3 regions of the Streptomyces sp. NPDC037401 genome follow, and region 1 is predicted to be linked to each of the others. Evidence: riboswitches for the same ligand, from Rfam matches in the RefSeq annotation. Region 1 holds a riboswitch; each other region holds the start of a gene.

Region 1 (5,512 bases):
GAGGTTGGAGACCTGGGGCTCGATGCACTCGTACACGCCCGCGATCGAGGCGATCGTCGCGGTCGGCGCGATGGCCAGCAGCAGCGAGTTGCGCATGCCGGTCTCGGCGACCCGGGCGCGCAGCGCGTCCCAGCGCTCCGGCCAGTGGTGCGTCACGTCGTAGTGGTCGGGGTGCAGGACGCCCTGCGCGGTGCGGGTCTCGGCCCACGCCGGCAGCGGGCCGCTGCGCTCGGCGAGGTCGCAGGAGGCCTCGTACGCGGCCAGCATGATCCGCTCGGCGATCTTCGTGGAGAGCGCCTTGGCCTCGGCCGAGTCGAACGGCAGCCGCAGCTTGAAGAACACGTCCTGGAGGCCCATGGCGCCCAGGCCCACCGGACGCCAGCGGGCGTTGGACCGGCCGGCCTGCTCGGTCGGGTAGAAGTTGATGTCGACCACCCGGTCGAGGAAGGTCACGGCGGTGCGGACGGTCTCGTCCAGCCGCTCCCAGTCCATCTCGCCCGTGTCGGTCAGCACGAAGGCGCCCAGGTTGACCGAGCCCAGGTTGCAGACCGCGGTCTCGCCGTCGTTGGTGACCTCGATGATCTCGGTGCACAGGTTCGAGGAGTGGACCACCGAGCCGGGCAGCGCGGTCTGGTTCGCGGTCCGGTTGGAGGCGTCCTTGAACGTCATCCAGCCCTGGCCGGTCTGCGCGAGGGTGCGCATCATCCGGCCGTACAGGTCGCGGGCCGGCATGGTCTTCTTGGCCAGCCCGGCCGCCTCGGCCCTCAGGTACGCGGCGTCGAACTCGTCGCCGTACAGGTCGACCAGCTCGGGCACGTCGGCCGGGGAGAACAGCGACCAGTCGGCGTCGGCGTTCACGCGGCGCATGAACTCGTCCGGGATCCAGTGCGCGAGGTTCAGGTTGTGCGTACGGCGCTGGTCCTCGCCGGTGTTGTCGCGGAGCTCCAGGAACTCCTCGATGTCCGCGTGCCAGGTCTCCAGGTAGACCGCGGCGGCGCCCTTGCGGCGGCCGCCCTGGTTCACGGCGGCGACGGAGGCGTCGAGGGTCTTCAGGAACGGCACGATGCCGTTGGAGTGGCCGTTGGTGCCGCGGATCAGCGAACCGCGGGCGCGGATGCGGGAGTACGAGAGGCCGATGCCGCCCGCGTGCTTGGACAGCCGCGCGACCTGGTGGTAGCGGTCGTAGATCGAGTCGAGCTCGTCCAGCGGCGAGTCCAGCAGGTAGCAGGAGGACATCTGCGGGTGCCGGGTGCCCGAGTTGAAGAGCGTGGGGGAGGAGGGCAGGTAGTCCAGGCGGCTCATCAGCCGGTACAGCGAGGCGACTTCCTCCACCGCGCGCAGGCTGTCGTCCTCCGCGAGACCGCAGGCCACGCGCAGCATGAAGTGCTGCGGGGTCTCGACGACCTGGCGGGTGATCGGGTGGCGCAGCAGGTAGCGGCTGTGCAGGGTGCGCAGGCCGAAGAAGCCGAAGCGGTCGTCGGCGCCCTCGCCCAGCGAGTGCTCGACCAGGGAGTCCAGCCGGGTGGCGTGCGTGCGCACGAACTCCGCGGTGCGGTCCGCGATCAGGCCCTCGCGGTGGCCCACCTCGACGGAGGCCGAGAAGGAGGTCGCGCCCTGGCCGGCCGCCTCGTCCGCGATGGCGAGCGTCAGCAGCCGGGCGGCGAGCTTCGAGTACGCCGGGTCCTCGGAGATGAGCCCCGCGGCCGCCTCGGTGGCCAGCCCCCGCAGTTCGGCCTCGTCCGCGACGGCGCTCCGGCCGCGCAGGGCGGCGGCGGCGACCCGGCCCGGGTCGGTGTCGGGCAGGTCGGCGGTGAGGTCGGTGAGGGTGCGCAGCAGCGCGGCTCCGGGCCCCCCGGGCTCGGTCGGAGTCTGGGGCTGGTCGGACTCGGCGCGCAGTGCGGCAGGCGCGATGGTCACGTGGGGGGCTCTCCCTCGCTCGGCTCCGGTCGCTTCGGAGCGGGGCCGGGGGAGCGCATGCGGGCATGGCAGGAGACGCGTCCCCACCGCATGGCGTCCACCGGCCCAACCGCGAGGCCCGGACGTGTCGTCGCCCGGCCGGTCGGCCGGGTCACGCTGTCGGCAGGTCCTCGGACTCGCAGGTGCACGAAGCGCGCACTTCATACCGTTGCGGGACAGTTCCGGATTCGCACCGGATTCCCCTGCGACGACAGCGAGGACGAGCATACATGTGGGGGCACCCTCGCGTGGGACCCCCTAGATGTTGTGTCGGGCGACTACTGCTCGGGTGCGCCCAGCTTCATTGCGTAGGTGAGCAGCGGGACGGACGGGACCGGAGACCAGTCCCGCTCGGGCGTCCGCACGAAGCCCAGCCGCTCGTAGATCCGGTGCGCGCCGCGCATCGCGGGCTGCGTCGAGAGCACGAGGGTGCGTACGCCTTCGATGGCCCGGGCCCGGTCGATGCAGGCCCGGACGAGGGCTTCGCCGACGCCCTGTCCACGGGCCTCGCGGGACACGGCGAGCATCCGGAACTCGGCCTCGCCGGGGCCGGCGATGTCGCAGTACCGGCTCCCGGGCGGCGCGAAGGCCACTCCGCCGAGCACCTCGCCGTCGCGTACGGCGACCAGCACCTCGGAGTCCTCGGCGCGGGCGGCGACGTCCCGGAGCACGCCGAGGTAGTAGCCGTCCGGATTGTCGTCCAGCAGACCGTCGGCGAGGTAGGCCTGCGCGGTGATCTCCCCGAGGGCCGCGTACTCCCCGGGCCGTGCCTCTCTGATCGCGATGTCCATGCGGTCGAGTGTGCAGGACGGCCGTCGGCGGGCGGCGCTATGGTCGGAGACAGCACCGTCGAGGAAGGCGAGCGAGGCATGACCGTGATGATTGACCGGCCCCACATGTCGCCCGAGGATTTCGAGCAACTGGCGCGCATAGCGGCGCGCGAGCTGGAGGGCATGCGACTGGAGTTCATCGGTGGGGTGCTGAGGAGCAAGGCTATGCCTGACGGGGACCACGGACGCATGATCCAGTGGCTCGCACGAATCTGTCTCCAGCACTACCCCGAGCTCTGGCTGCACCCGGGGCAGGGGATCAAGGTGGAGCAGTATCGAGAGGGCCGAGCCATCCCGGACGGGGTCCTGGCACCCGACGATGCGTTCGTCGGCCAGGGCGACTGGGCGGATCCGCGCCCGATCCTCATGGCCGTCGAGGTGACCTCGTGGGACTCCGACACCGAGCGGCGCGACCGGATCGAAAGGCCCCGTGCCTACGCCGAAACCGGCATCCCCGTCTACCTGCTCATCGACCGGCTCAAGTGTCAGCTTCTCGTCCACAGCGACCCGGACGGCGAGCGGTACGAGACCGTAACCACGGTTCCTTTCGGCAAGGAAGTCAAGCTGCCCGACCCCGTTGGCATCATCCTTCAAACCGAGCGTCTGAAGGATTGGGTGCGCTGAGCCGCAGAATGGGCCCCGACGGCGTCAACCGTCGGGGCGCTCACCATTCTGCGGACCTCAGCAGCAGCGGAACCCCTCCCGCGGGTCCGCCTCGCGGGCGTCCGTGCGGGCCCGCTCGAAGGCGCGGCGGCTCAGTACATCGGCGTCCGGGTCGTGGCCGCGGGCGTGGGCGACGTACCGGTCGTACGCCGCCTCGCCCGAGAACTCCCGGACGTAGAAGCGGATCCTGGCGAGCAGCTCGCGGGCGGTCACGAGGACACGGTCTCCTTGGCGCGGCCGTCCGGCTCCAGACCGGCCGCGGCGAGTTCGGCCTTCTCCTCGGGGGTCGGGATCAGCCCGGCGGGGGCGACGATCTTCGACTCGGTGTACGGCACCTCGTGCAGCTCGACAGTCTCCGGGCGGCGGACCGCCTTGATGCAGACGCGGGTGGCGTCCACGAGGACGACGACGATCAGGAGGGCGAAGAGCGCCGAGAGGAAGCCGTCGACGGTGGCGTTGGTGACCACGGTGTGCATCTCGTCCATGGTCTTGGCGGGCGGCAGCACCTTGTCGGCGTCGATGCCCGCCTGGAACTTGTCCCGCTGGGCGAAGAAGCCCACCCGGGGGTCCTCCGAGAAGACCTTCTGCCAGCTCGCGGTCAGCGTGACGGTCGCGTCCCAGGCCAGCGGGACGCCCGTCACCCAGGCCCACTTGAGGCGGCCGGACTTGACCAGCAGGGTGGTGCACACCGCCAGGGCGACCGCGGCGAGGAGCTGGTTCGCGATGCCGAACAGCGGGAAGAGCTGGTTGATGCCGCCCAGCGGGTCCTTCACGCCGACCCACAGGAAGTAGCCCCAGCCGCCGACCACCAGCGCGCTGGTGATCCACACGCCCGGCTTCCAGCTGATCTGCTTGAAGGGCTTGGCGACGTTGCCCAGCGTGTCCTGGAGCATGAAGCGGCCCACGCGGGTGCCCGCGTCCAGGGTGGTGAGGATGAACAGGGCCTCGAACATGATCGCGAAGTGGTACCAGAACGCCTTCATGGAGGCGCCGCCGAGCACGGACGAGAAGATCTCCGACATTCCGAGTGCGAACGTCGGCGCGCCGCCGGTACGGGAGAGCAGCGAGGCCTCTTCCACGTCCGAGGCGGCCTTGGCCAGTTCGGCGGGGGAGATGGTGAAGCCGAAGTTGCCCACGGCCTGCGAGGCGCTCTCCACCGTCGTGCCGATGACGCCCGGAGGGGAGTTCAGAGCGAAGAACAGACCCGGCTCGATGATGCAGGCCGCGATCATCGCCATGACGGCGACGAACGACTCGGTCAGCATCGCGCCGTAGCCGATCATGCGGACCTGCGTCTCCTTCTGGATCATCTTCGGGGTGGTGCCCGAGGAGACCAGGGCGTGGAAGCCGGAGAGGGCGCCGCACGCGATGGTGATGAAGACGAAGGGGAACATCGACCCGGCGAAGACCGGCCCGTCGCCGCGGCTCGCGAAGTCCGTGACGGCCGGCATCTTGAGCATCGGCAGGGCGACGACCACGCCGATCGCCAGCAGGGCGATCGTGCCGACCTTCATGAAGGTGGAGAGGTAGTCGCGCGGCGCGAGCAGCAGCCACACCGGCAGCACGGAGGCCAGGAAGCCGTACGCGACCATCCAGACGACCAGGGTCTCCTTCTCCAGCGTGAAGAAGTCCGCGAGCGAGGACTCGGCGACCCAGCCGCCCGCGACGATGGCGAGCATCAGCAGCGCGACGCCGATGAGCGAGACCTCGGTGACCCGGCCCGGGCGCAGGATGCGCAGGTAGACGCCCATGAACAGGGCGATCGGGATGGTCATGCCGATGGAGAAGACGCCCCACGGGGAGTGCGAGAGGGCGTTGACGATGATCAGCGCCAGCACCGCCAGCAGGATGATCATGATGGCGAAGACCGCCACCAGTGCTGCGGCGCCGCCGAAGGGGCCGATCTCCTCGCGGGCCATCTGGCCGAGCGAACGGCCGTCGCGCCGGGTGGAGAAGAACAGCGTGACCATGTCCTGGACGGCTCCGGCGAAGATCACGCCGACCACGATCCAGATGGTCCCGGGCAGGTAGCCCATCTGCGCGGCGAGCACCGGGCCGACCAG
Region 2 (5,512 bases), on a different contig from region 1:
CGGATTCACATCAATGGGGTGAGGAAGCGGCGCAGTGCTTCCTCGTACGCCTCGGGGGCGGCGTTCCACATCGCGCCGTGCGGGGCCTGCGGGACGGTGTGCAGCGAGACGAGGCCGGGGCGGGCGGCTGCCAGCTGTCCGGAGAGTTCCCAGGGGGCGAGGAGGTCGCCGGGCCCGTGGAAGATCAGTACGGGGACCTTCAGACCGGCCGGGTCCGCGAATTCCGGCGCCCGCCCGGTGCGCAGCCCGGCCCGGCCCTCGGCGGCGCGGACGGCCAGCGGGAGGAGCGGGGCGGGGGTGCGGCGGGCGGCGGCGAGGGCGCGCAGGGTGAGGTGCCAGTCGAGTACGGGCGAGTCGAGGACGAGGCCGGCGATGCGCTCGTGGAGGGCGGAGCGGGCCGCGGCGTGCAGGGCCATGGCCGCTCCGGTGGACCAGCCGTGCAGGACGACGCGCTCGGCGCCGAAGCGCACGGCGTAGCGGATCGCGGCGTCGAGATCGCGCCATTCCGATTCGCCGAGGTGCCCGAGGCCGTCCGGCGAGCGCGGGGCGCCCAGGTCGTTGCGGTACGCGAGGTCGAGGACCGGCAGTTGCATGCGGTGCAGGAAGGGCATGAGGTTCATCGGGTGCTCGCGCGTGGAGCCGAGTCCGTGCACGGTGATCACCCACGTGCGGCGGGCGGCGGGTACGAACCAGGCGGGCAGCGCGCCGAGCTCGCCGGGGACGTCGACGTCGGCGTGGTCGAGACCCAGGGCGCTGCGCGGGTCGCCGAGGTGGAGCGTGGGGGTGAGCCGGACCCGGACCCCGGGCTCCAGGGCGCCGTGGGTGACCCGGGCGAGCCGGCGCACGACGGTGTCGGGCTCGTGCGGGGCGCCGTCGAGGACCGGGCCGACCACGGCGTGCACGCCGGGTGCGTCGAGTCCGTACGTCCCGGGGAGCAGGGAGGCCAGGGAGCGGGTCAGGGAGACCCGTCCGGGGGCAGTGGCGTGGACGCTGAGCCGGGGGCCGCCGGGCAGCGGGCGCCCGGGGGCGGGCCGCAGGGCCGCGTCGCCTGCGTACCGGCCGGCCGCGACGGCGGCCGCTCCGGCGCCCAGCAGGGTGGTGACGGCCGCTGCCGTCGCTGTTGCGGTGCGCACGGCTCCAGTGTCGGGCGGCCGGGGCGGAGCGGCCAGTCCGCGGGGTGATCTGGATCTCTTCCGGGACGCGGCGGAGCGGCGGAAGTCGCTCCGGTTGCGTTCCGTTTACCGTGTTCTGACGTGCGTAAACCAGAGCAGGGCGGAGAAAATCGGGTCAAATCACTCGACCGGTTACCGATCCGGTACACCGGGCAGCCCGTCCCAGTTCACCTTCCGTTCACTCAGGTTGCCTACGGTCGCCGAGCCACTGACCTCAAACAGAAGCCTGGGTAAATGGAGCACATAACGCTTCTCCTCGGGATCGTGATCGTTACCGCTCTCGTCTTCGACTTCACGAACGGTTTCCACGACACCGCCAACGCGATGGCCACCACCATCTCGACTGGCGCTCTCAAGCCCAAGACGGCGGTGGCCATGTCCGCCGTGCTCAACCTCGTCGGCGCGTTCATGTCCGTGGAGGTCGCCAAGACGATCTCCAAGGGTCTGGTCAACGAGGAGGGCATTCAGCCAGAGGTGATCTTCGCGGCGCTGGTCGGCGCGATCCTCTGGAATCTCCTGACCTGGCTGGTCGGGCTGCCTTCCAGCTCCTCCCACGCCCTCATGGGCGGTCTGATCGGTGCCGCGGTCGCGTCCGCCGGCATCGGCGCCGTCAACGGCGGCGTCGTCGTCACCAAGGTGCTGATCCCCGCGATCGCCGCCCCGCTCGTGGCCGGTGTGGCCGCCATGCTGGCCACCAAGCTGACGTACAAGCTCGGCGGCAAGGTCGGCGACAAGACCTCGGCCAAGGGCTACCGCGCGGGGCAGATCGCCTCCGCAGGCCTGGTCTCCCTGGCGCACGGCACCAACGACGCGCAGAAGACGATGGGCATCATCACGCTGGCGCTCGTCGCCGGCGGTGCGATCGCCCCCGACTCGAACCCGCCGGTCTGGGTCATCGTCTCCGCCGGTGTCGCGATCGCGCTCGGCACGTACCTGGGCGGCTGGCGCATCATCCGCACCATGGGCAAGGGCCTGACCGACCTGCAGCCGCAGCAGGGCTTCGCCGCCCAGACCTCGGCCGCCAGCGTCATCCTGGCCTCCTCGAACCTCGGCTTCTCGCTCTCCACCACCCACTCGTGCTCCGGCGCGGTCATGGGTGCCGGCCTCGGCCGCAAGGGCGGCGTGGTCCGCTGGTCCACCGCCACCCGCATGTTCGTGGCCTGGGGCCTGACCCTGCCGGCCGCCGCGCTGGTCGGCGCGCTCGCCGAGCTCGTCACCCGCCAGGGCGACTGGGGCGTCGCCGCCGTCGCGGTCTTCCTCGTCGGCTCCTGCCTCGCCATCTGGCTGGTCTCGCGCCGCCAGGTCGTCGACCACAACAACGTCAACGACGTCGACGCCGACGCCGAGGCCCCCGGTGTCGTGACCACCGCCATCGCGGCCGTCACGCCCCCGCCGGCCGGCACCACCGCCGCCGTGACCGACGAGGACCTCAAGGCCACCATCCCGGCCCCGGCCCACGACGAGACCCCGGCCGCCCCGGCCGCCGCGGTCTGACCCGGCCGGACCAGAACAGAGGATCAGCAGTATGAAGATCGACTGGGCAGCTCTCGGCTCCGTCTTCGGAGTCAGCCTGACGGCCACCGTGCTCGTCGTGGCCCTCTTCACCCTCGGGCTCGTCGGCCTCTCCAAGCACGAGGCCGCGACCGAGCAGGGCGGGGCCGCGACCCTGGCCCGCTCCGGCGCCTACGCCGCCTTCGCGCTCTGCGCGGCGGCCGTGAGCTACGGGATCTACCTGATCGTCGCCTGACGTCACCGCGAAAGCTCCCCCGGAGGCCGCCTCCGGGGGAGCTTTCGCGTACCCGCCCCCGCCCCCGCGGCCCGGTCCCGGCCGCCCGTGTGGGGCTGCGCACACTGTCCTTGTGCAGGTCAACGGCGAGTTGACGGGCCATCGCGGTGCGTGGTGGACTGCCCGAGCCAATACGGCGGCAGGAGAGGAAGTCCGGTGCGAATCCGGCGCGGTCCCGCCACTGTCACCGGGGAGCTCTCCCCCACCGTGCGTCACGGCCCCCCGCGGGCTGGAAGGCCGGGGGAGCCGCCGATCCGGGAGCCAGGAGACTCTCACCGCCGGTCACGTCGAACCAGGGCGCGGACCCTGAGTGAGGACACATACCTGCCATGCGTGCCGATCGCGTTTTCGCGTACGGCGCGGCGGCCGGGCTGATCGGCGACCGGATCCTGGGGGATCCGCGACGCGGACACCCCGTCGCCGCTTTCGGCCGTGCCGCCGCAGCCGTGGAACGGGCCCTGTGGAACGACGACCCGGGCAGCCAGCGCGGCCGGGGCGTCCTGCACACCCTGGTGTGCGCCGGAGGCGCGGCCGCGCTGGGCGCGCTGGGCGCCCGCGCCGTGCGCTCCCGGCCCGCCGCCGTCCGCATCGCCCTGACCGCCGCCGCCACCTGGACCGTCGTCGGCGGTACCTCGCTGGGCCGGGAGGCCCGCGCGATCGGCGGGGCGCTGGTCGCGGGCGACACCGAGGTGGCCCGCGAGCGGCTGCCGCACCTGTGCGGGCGCGATCCGCACTCCCTGGACGAGCAGCAGATCGCCCGTGCCGTCGTCGAGTCCGTGGCCGAGAACACCTCGGACGCCGTGGTCGGCGCCCTCGTGTGGGGCGCCGCCCTCGGCGTGCCCGGTCTCCTGGCCTTCCGGGCCGTGAACACCCTGGACGCGATGGTCGGCCACCGCTCCCCCCGGTACCTGCGCTACGGCTGGGCCTCGGCGCGGCTGGACGACCTGGCCGGCTGGCCGGGTGCCCGCCTGACGGCGGCCGCGGCCGTCCTGGCCGGACCGGACCGCCGGGGGGCGGTACGGGCCTGGCGCGCCGACGCGGACCGCCACCCGAGCCCCAACGCCGGGCCGGTGGAGTCGGCGTTCGCGGGGGCGCTGGGCGTGCGGATGGGCGGCACGCTCGCGTACGCCGGCCGGGTCGAGCACCGGCCGGTGCTCAACGGCGCGGCGGGGCGGCCGGTCGAGGCCGCCGACATCGAGCGGGCGGTACGGCTCTCCCGGCAGGTGACCTGGCTCGCGCTGGGCGCCTGTGCGGCGGGCCGGCTGGCCGTGTCACGGGTACGACGGAAGGGGCGGGCATGAGCGGCGCGGGGCCGGTCGCAGGACGGGCCGGCGGACCGGCGGGCGGCCGGGGCGGCGGAGCGGCGCGCCGGGGCGGCGGACTGCTGGTCGCCGGCACCACCTCGGACGCGGGCAAGAGCGTCGTCACGGCGGGCATCTGCCGCTGGCTGGTGCGCCAGGGCGTCAAGGTGGCGCCGTTCAAGGCGCAGAACATGTCCCTGAACTCCTTCGTGACCCGCGAGGGCGCCGAGATCGGCCGGGCGCAGGCCATGCAGGCCCAGGCCGCCCGGGTGGAGCCCACCGCCCTGATGAACCCCGTGCTGCTCAAGCCGGGCAGCGACCGCAGCAGCCAGGTGGTGCTGCTGGGCAAGCCGGTGGGCGAGATGAGTGCGCGTGGCTACCACGGCGGGCGGCAGGAGCAGCTCCTCGGCGTGGTCACGGACTGCCTGGAGCAGCTGCGGGGCACGTATGACGCCGTGATCTGCGAAGGAGCGGGCAGTCCCGCCGAGATCAACCTGCGCCGCACCGACATCGTGAACATGGGCATCGCCCGCGCCGCCCGCTTCCCCGTGGTGGTCGTCGGGGACATCGACCGGGGCGGGGTCTTCGCCTCCTTCTTCGGGACGACGGCCCTGCTGAGCGCCGCGGACCAGGAGCTGATCGCCGGCTATCTGGTCAACAAGTTCCGCGGCGACGTCTCGCTGCTGGAACCGGGCATGGAGATGCTGCGCGGGCTCACCGGCCGGTCGACGTACGGCGTGCTGCCGTACCGGCACGGGCTGGGCATCGACGAGGAGGACGGCCTGCGCGTCTCGCTGCGCGGGGCGGTGCGCGAGTCGGCCGTCGCCCCGCCCGTGGGCGAGGACGTGCTGCGGGTCGCGGTCTGCGCGGTGCCCCTGATGTCGAACTTCACGGACGTGGACGCGCTGGCCGCGGAGCCGGGCGTCGTCGTGCGGTTCGTGGACCGGGCCGAGGAGCTGGCGGACGCCGACCTCGTCGTCGTACCGGGGACGCGCGGCACGGTGAAAGCGCTGGAATGGCTGCGCGAGCGCGGTCTCGCGGACGCGCTGGCGCGCCGGGCCGCCGCGGGCCGGCCGGTGCTCGGGATCTGCGGCGGGTTCCAGGCGCTCGGCGAGGTGATCGAGGACGAGGTGGAGTCCCGGGCGGGCACGGTGCCCGGCCTCGGACTGCTTCCGGTCCGGGTCCGCTTCGCCGTGGAGAAGACCCTCGCGCGGCCCGTGGGCACCGCGCTGGGCGAGCCCGTCGAGGGCTAC
Region 3 (5,512 bases), on a different contig from region 1:
TCTGCCGGGCGCTGGAGTTGTGGCGCGGCGCGGCGCTGGGCGGCCTGCGGGGCCGGATCTTCGAGGCGGCGGCGGCCCGGCTGGAGGAGGAGCGCCTCGACTGCCTGGAGCGCCGGGTGGCGGCGGATCTCGCGCTGGGCCGGCACGCCCAGGTGTGCGGGGAGCTGGCCGCGCTGGCGGCCGCGCACCCGCTGCGGGAGCGGCCGGCGGAGCTGCACGTGCTGGCCCTGTACCGGTCGGGGCGGCGCCCCGAGGCGCTGGCGGCGTTCGACCGGGTGCGCCGCGCGCTGGCCGCCGGTTCGGGTCTCGATCCCCGCCCGGAGCTGCTGGCCCTCCACGCGGCCGTGCTCGCCGACTCCCCCGCCCTGCAGTGGCACCCGCTCCCCGCCGCGCCCGGGGCCGCGACCCCGGGCGTCCGGGACGCCGCGACCGGGGCCCGGCTCCCGCAGGCGCCGGACACCGGCGGGACGGGCAGGGCGGACAGTCCGGGAAGCGCGGGCGAGTTCGCGGGGCCCGGGGCCCGGCCGGCGCAGCTGCCCGCGCGGGCGGTGGCGTTCGTGGGGCGGGAGCGCGAAGCCGACGCGCTCGGCAGGGCGTTGCGCGGGGGCGGGGAGGGGGTCTGCCTGGTCACCGGGCAGCCGGGGGTCGGGAAGACCGCTCTGGCCGTGCGGGCCGGGCATGCCGTCCGGGGGGCGTTCCCCGACGGGCAGCTGTTCGTCGACCTGCGGGGCGCGGACCCGGAGCCCGCCGACCCCGCGGAGGTGCTCGCCGGTTTCCTGCGGGCCCTCGGGGTGGACGGGCGGGCCGTACCGGCCGACCCGGGCGAGCGGGCGGCGCTGTACCGGAGCCTGCTGGCCGGGCGCCGGATGCTCGTCGTCCTCGACAACGCCGCCACGGAGACGCAGGTGCGCCCGCTGCTGCCCGGCGCACCGGGCAGCGCCGTGCTCGTCACCAGCCGCCACCGCCTCACGGGCGTCGACCACCGGCTCTGCCTGACGCTCCCGCTGCTCGACGAGCGGGCCGCGCTCGGCCTCCTGGACCGGGTGGCCGGGGGCGGCCGGGTGGCCGCCGAGCGCGGCGCCGCCCGGGAGCTGGTCCGGCTGTGCGGCAACCTGCCGCTCGCGCTGCGGATCGTCGCCGCCAAGCTCGCCGCCCTCCCCCACCGGGACCTCGCGGCCTTCGCCACCCGGCTCGGCGACGAGCAGGCCCGGCTCGACGAACTGGGCGTCCGCCCGGGCCTGCTGCTCAGCTACCGGGCCCTGCCCGCCGACGCCCGCGCGCTGCTGCGCGGGCTTGCCCTGACGGCGGCGCCCGAGGTGACCGGCTGGGTCGCGGCCGCCGTGCTCGACCGGCCGCCGACCGCCGCCGAACGGACCCTGGACACCCTGGCCGAGGCCCACCTCCTGGAGGTGGCCGGCCGTGACGAGGCCGGGCAGCTCCGCTACCGGCTGCACGACCTCGTACGGGCCTTCGGCCGGGAGCAGAGCCGCGGAGAGGGCCGCGAGGAGGGCGAGGAGGGCGGGGGGAGCCGCTCCGACACCGCCGCGCTGGAGCGCGTACTGCGCTGCTGGGTGACCCTCGTCCGTGAGGCGCGGCGGGCGCACCAGGGGCTGGACCGCCCCGGGCTGGCGCGCCGCACCCCGGCGTACGTGCCGGACCCGGCCGTGCTGGAGCTGCCGCGGGCCGAGCCCGTCCGCTGGCTCGGGGCCGAGCGGGAGGCGCTGGTGGCGACCGTGCGGCAGGCCGCCGCGGTCGCGCCGGCGGTCTGCTGGGAGCTGGCGGCGGCGGGCGAGTACCTCTTCGACCTGCGCAGCGACCTGACGGGCTGGCAGACCACCCAGGAGCTGGGCCTGGCCGCCGCGCGGACCGCCGGGGACCGGGACGGCGAGGCGCTGATGCTGGTCGGGCTGGGCCGGCACCGGGCCACCCGGGAGGAGTGGGGACCGGCGCGCGCGACACTGGAGGCCGCCGAGCGGGCGTTCGGCGCGCTCGGGGACGCGCACGGGGCGGCGTACGCGGGCTGGGTGCTGTCGTACCTGGACCGGCTGCAGGGCCGCCGGGCCCAGGCGCTGGAGCGGTGCCGCCGCAACGCCCCGGTCTTCGCGGCGGCCGGGGACCGGTACGGGCAGGCGCACTCGCTGCGCGGCATCGGCCAGGTCCTGCTGTCGGAGGGGCAGCCGGAGGAGGCGCTCGCGGTGCTCCGCGAGGCGCTGGCCGTGGCGGAGCTGGACGGCGCGGCCTGGCCACGGATGTGCATGCTGCGCTGGGTCGCCGACGCGCAGCGGATCCTGGGCCGGCTCGACGAGGCGCAGGACGGGTTCGGGCAGATCCTCGCGCACACGCGCGCGTCGGGCGATCTGGCGGGACAGTGCGCGGCCCTCATCGGGCTGGGCCGGATCGCGCTGGCCCGCTCCCGGACCGGTGAGGCGCTCGCGCAGCTGCGGGCGGCCGACGAGCTGGGCCGCCGGTCGGGGCAGACGCTGGTGCACGTGCTCGCGGTTCCACCGCTGGCCCAGGCGCTGGTGGCGGAGGGCGAGGCGGACACCGCGCGGAGGCTGATCGAGGAAGCGCTGACGACGTGCCGCCGGATGAACGCCCGGCCCCTGACGGAACAGTTGCTGGCCGCGCTGGAATCCGTACCGGCAGGTCACAGTGGTGAAGACGGCACCGGGGGCGGGTTGTGAGGGGAGCGTGAGGACGACTAGGGTCAGCGGGCCTTGGTGTTCGGGAAACCGGTGGGAAACCGGTGCGGCCCTCGCCACTGTGATCGGGAAGTCCGGCTCCACTCCTGCGGGAAGCCACTGGGCTGTTGCGGGCGACCGCGCGGCCCGGGAAGGCGGAGCCAGGGCATCAGCACCCGTGAGCCAGGAGACCGGCCGGGGCGCGTTGTCCATCCACGAGGTGCTGGAGAGGTCTCCCTACCCATGCATATAGCCGAGGGGTTTCTGCCCCCTTTGCACGCGGCCGCCTGGGGCGCCGCATCCGCTCCCTTCGTCGTCCACGGGGTCCGGGCCCTGACCCGCGAGGTCAAGGCCAACCCCGACAGCACGCTGCTGCTGGGCGCGTCCGGAGCGTTCACGTTCGTCCTGTCCGCCCTGAAGATCCCCTCGGTGACGGGCAGTTGCTCGCACCCGACGGGCACCGGTCTGGGCGCGATCCTCTTCCGGCCCCCGATCATGGCCGTCCTCGGCACGATCACCCTGCTCTTCCAGGCGCTGCTGCTGGCGCACGGCGGGCTGACCACGCTCGGCGCGAACGTCTTCTCGATGGCGATCGCCGGGCCGTGGGCGGGCTACGGCGTGTACCGGCTGCTGCGCAGGTCGGGCTCGCCGCTGATGGTGTCGGTGTTCTTCGGCGCCTTCTTCGCCGACCTGGTCACGTACTGCGTCACCAGCGTGCAGCTGGCGATGGCCTTCCCGGACCCGGGTACCGGCTTCGCGGGCGCGCTCGCGAAGTTCGGCGGCATCTTCGCGGTGACGCAGATCCCGCTCGCGGTGAGCGAGGGCCTGCTGACCGTACTGGTGGTGCGGCTGCTGACGCAGTCGAGCAAGTCCGACCTGATCCGGCTCGGAGTGCTCGGCGGCAAGGGCACCAAGGACGCCGGCAAGACCCAGGAGGCGACGGTCTGATGAGCCGTAACGCGAAGATCAACACACTGCTGCTGCTCCTCGTCGCCGCGCTGGCCGTGCTGCCGCTCGCGCTGGGTCTCGGCGACGGCAAGGAGGAGCCGTTCGTGGGCGCCGACGCGCAGGCGGAGGCGGCGATCACCGAGCTGAAGCCCGACTACGAGCCGTGGTTCTCGCCGCTGTACGAACCCCCGTCGGGCGAGATCGAGTCGGCGCTGTTCGCCCTCCAGGCGGCGATCGGCGCGGGCGTGCTCGCGTACTATTTCGGGCTGCGCCGCGGCCGCCGGCAAGGTGAGGCCCGCGCAGAGGCCGGCACGTCCGCGGACGCGTAGCCCGTGCTGCCGATCGACGCGGCGGCGCACGGCAGCCGCTGGCGCCGCCGCCATCCGCTGGAGAAGGCGCTGCTCGGTCTGGGCCTGACGCTGTGCGCGGTCTGTCTGCCGCCGTGGCCCGGCGGGCCGCTGGTGGCGGCCGTGACCCTGGCGGTGCTGCTGGGGCCGGCCGGGGTTCCGGCGCGGCAGCTGTGGCGTGCCTTCAGGATCCCGCTCGGCTTCTGCTTCACCGGTGCCGTGCCGCTGCTGTTCGCGGTGGGCGGCCCGGCGGGCTGGGTGTCGGCTGCGCCGGACGGTCCGCGGAATGCCGCCGACCTCCTGCTCCGGACGTCGGCCGCCTCGCTCGGGGTGCTGCTGTTCGCCTTCACCACGCCGGTGTCGGACGTGTTGCCGCGGCTGGTGCGGGCCGGGGTGCCGGCGCCGGTCGTGGACGTGGCGCTGGTGATGTACCGGATCGGCTTCCTGCTGCTGGACTCGCTGGCGCAGGTCCGGCAGGCGCAGGCGGCCCGGCTGGGGCACGCGTCCCGGGCCGCGGCCTGGCGCTCGCTCGCCGGGCTGGGCGCCACGGCGTTCGTACGGGCCTTCGACCGCGCGGGACGGCTCCAGTCGGGCCTGGCCGGGCGCGGGTACGACGGCACGCTGCGGGTGCTCGTGCCGCAGGCGGCACTGTCCTGGCGCTTCCTGGCCGCGACGGCCGCGCTGCTGGGCACGGTCGTCGCCGTCACTCTCGTATCGAAGGGGCTCTGGCTGTGAAGCCGTTGGTGGAACTGGTCGACGCGCGCTACGCGTACGAGGACGGGCCGCCGGTGCTCGACGGGATCGGCTTCGCCATCCCCGCGGGCCGGGCGCTGGCCCTGCTCGGGCGCAACGGCAGCGGCAAGACGACGCTGCTGCGGCTGCTGACCGGCGGGCTGCGGCTGCCCAAGGGGGCGGGGGAACTGCGCCTGGAGGGCGAGCCGGTGCGCTACGACCGGGCGGGGCTGACCCGGCTGCGGTCGGCGGTGCAGCTGGTGGTGCAGGACCCGGACGACCAGCTGTTCGCGGCCTCCGTGGAGCAGGACGTGTCGTTCGGGCCGCTGAACCTCGGGCTCGCGGAGGACGAGGTGCGGGCGCGGGTGGACTCCGCCCTGTCCGCGCTCGACATCGAGGCCCTGCGGGACCGGCCCACGCACCTGCTCTCGTACGGCCAGCGCAAGCGGGCGGCGATCGCGGGGGCGGTCGCGATGCGGCCGCGGGTGCTGATCCTGGACGAGCCGACGGCCGGGCTGGACCCGGACGGCCAGGAACGGCTCCTGGACACGCTCGCGGGGCTGCGGGAGCTCGGCACGACGGTGGTGATGTCCACGCACGACGTGGAGCTGGCGGTGCGCTGGGCGGACGACGCGGCCGTGCTGACCGGGGACGGAGTCCGGGTGGGGCCGGCCGCCGACCTGCTCGCGGACGCCGGGCTGCTGGTCTCCGCCCGGCTGCGGCCCGCCTGGGCGCCGGCGGTGGCGTCGTTCCTGCGCGGGCGGGGCCTGCTGGCCCCGGACGCCCCGGGGCCGCGCACCCCGG

What was found. A riboswitch is a leader RNA that binds a small molecule or an ion and turns the genes downstream of it on or off. The one in region 1 is predicted to bind cobalamin.
Region 2: linked by a shared signal. The riboswitch ahead of ACZ7H1_RS18385 (cobalamin biosynthesis protein) and the one ahead of ACZ7H1_RS13130 (ribonucleoside-diphosphate reductase subunit alpha) in region 1 are both predicted to bind cobalamin.
Region 3: linked by a shared signal. The riboswitch ahead of ACZ7H1_RS02710 (energy-coupling factor ABC transporter permease) and the one ahead of ACZ7H1_RS13130 (ribonucleoside-diphosphate reductase subunit alpha) in region 1 are both predicted to bind cobalamin.

Annotation. Positions count from the first base shown of each region.
Region 1 covers NZ_JBVJWO010000010.1:173,659-179,170, forward strand. Annotated here, with positions in the region: gene ACZ7H1_RS13130 (ribonucleoside-diphosphate reductase subunit alpha) at 1-1,917, opposite strand, end outside; cobalamin riboswitch at 2,062-2,184, opposite strand; gene ACZ7H1_RS13135 (GNAT family N-acetyltransferase) at 2,235-2,747, opposite strand; gene ACZ7H1_RS13140 (Uma2 family endonuclease) at 2,826-3,410, shown strand; gene ACZ7H1_RS13145 (YbdD/YjiX family protein) at 3,468-3,662, opposite strand; gene ACZ7H1_RS13150 (carbon starvation CstA family protein) at 3,659-5,512, opposite strand, start outside.
Region 2 covers NZ_JBVJWO010000015.1:151,049-156,560, reverse strand. Annotated here, with positions in the region: gene ACZ7H1_RS18400 (alpha/beta hydrolase) at 6-1,133, opposite strand; gene ACZ7H1_RS18395 (inorganic phosphate transporter) at 1,407-2,666, shown strand; gene ACZ7H1_RS18390 (hypothetical protein) at 2,698-2,919, shown strand; cobalamin riboswitch at 3,105-3,229, shown strand; gene ACZ7H1_RS18385 (cobalamin biosynthesis protein) at 3,288-4,259, shown strand; gene ACZ7H1_RS18380 (cobyric acid synthase) at 4,256-5,512, shown strand, end outside.
Region 3 covers NZ_JBVJWO010000002.1:258,409-263,920, forward strand. Annotated here, with positions in the region: gene ACZ7H1_RS02705 (AfsR/SARP family transcriptional regulator) at 1-2,684, shown strand, start outside; cobalamin riboswitch at 2,702-2,895, shown strand; gene ACZ7H1_RS02710 (energy-coupling factor ABC transporter permease) at 2,925-3,629, shown strand; gene ACZ7H1_RS02715 (energy-coupling factor ABC transporter substrate-binding protein) at 3,629-3,958, shown strand; gene cbiQ (cobalt ECF transporter T component CbiQ) at 3,962-4,711, shown strand; gene ACZ7H1_RS02725 (energy-coupling factor ABC transporter ATP-binding protein) at 4,702-5,512, shown strand, end outside.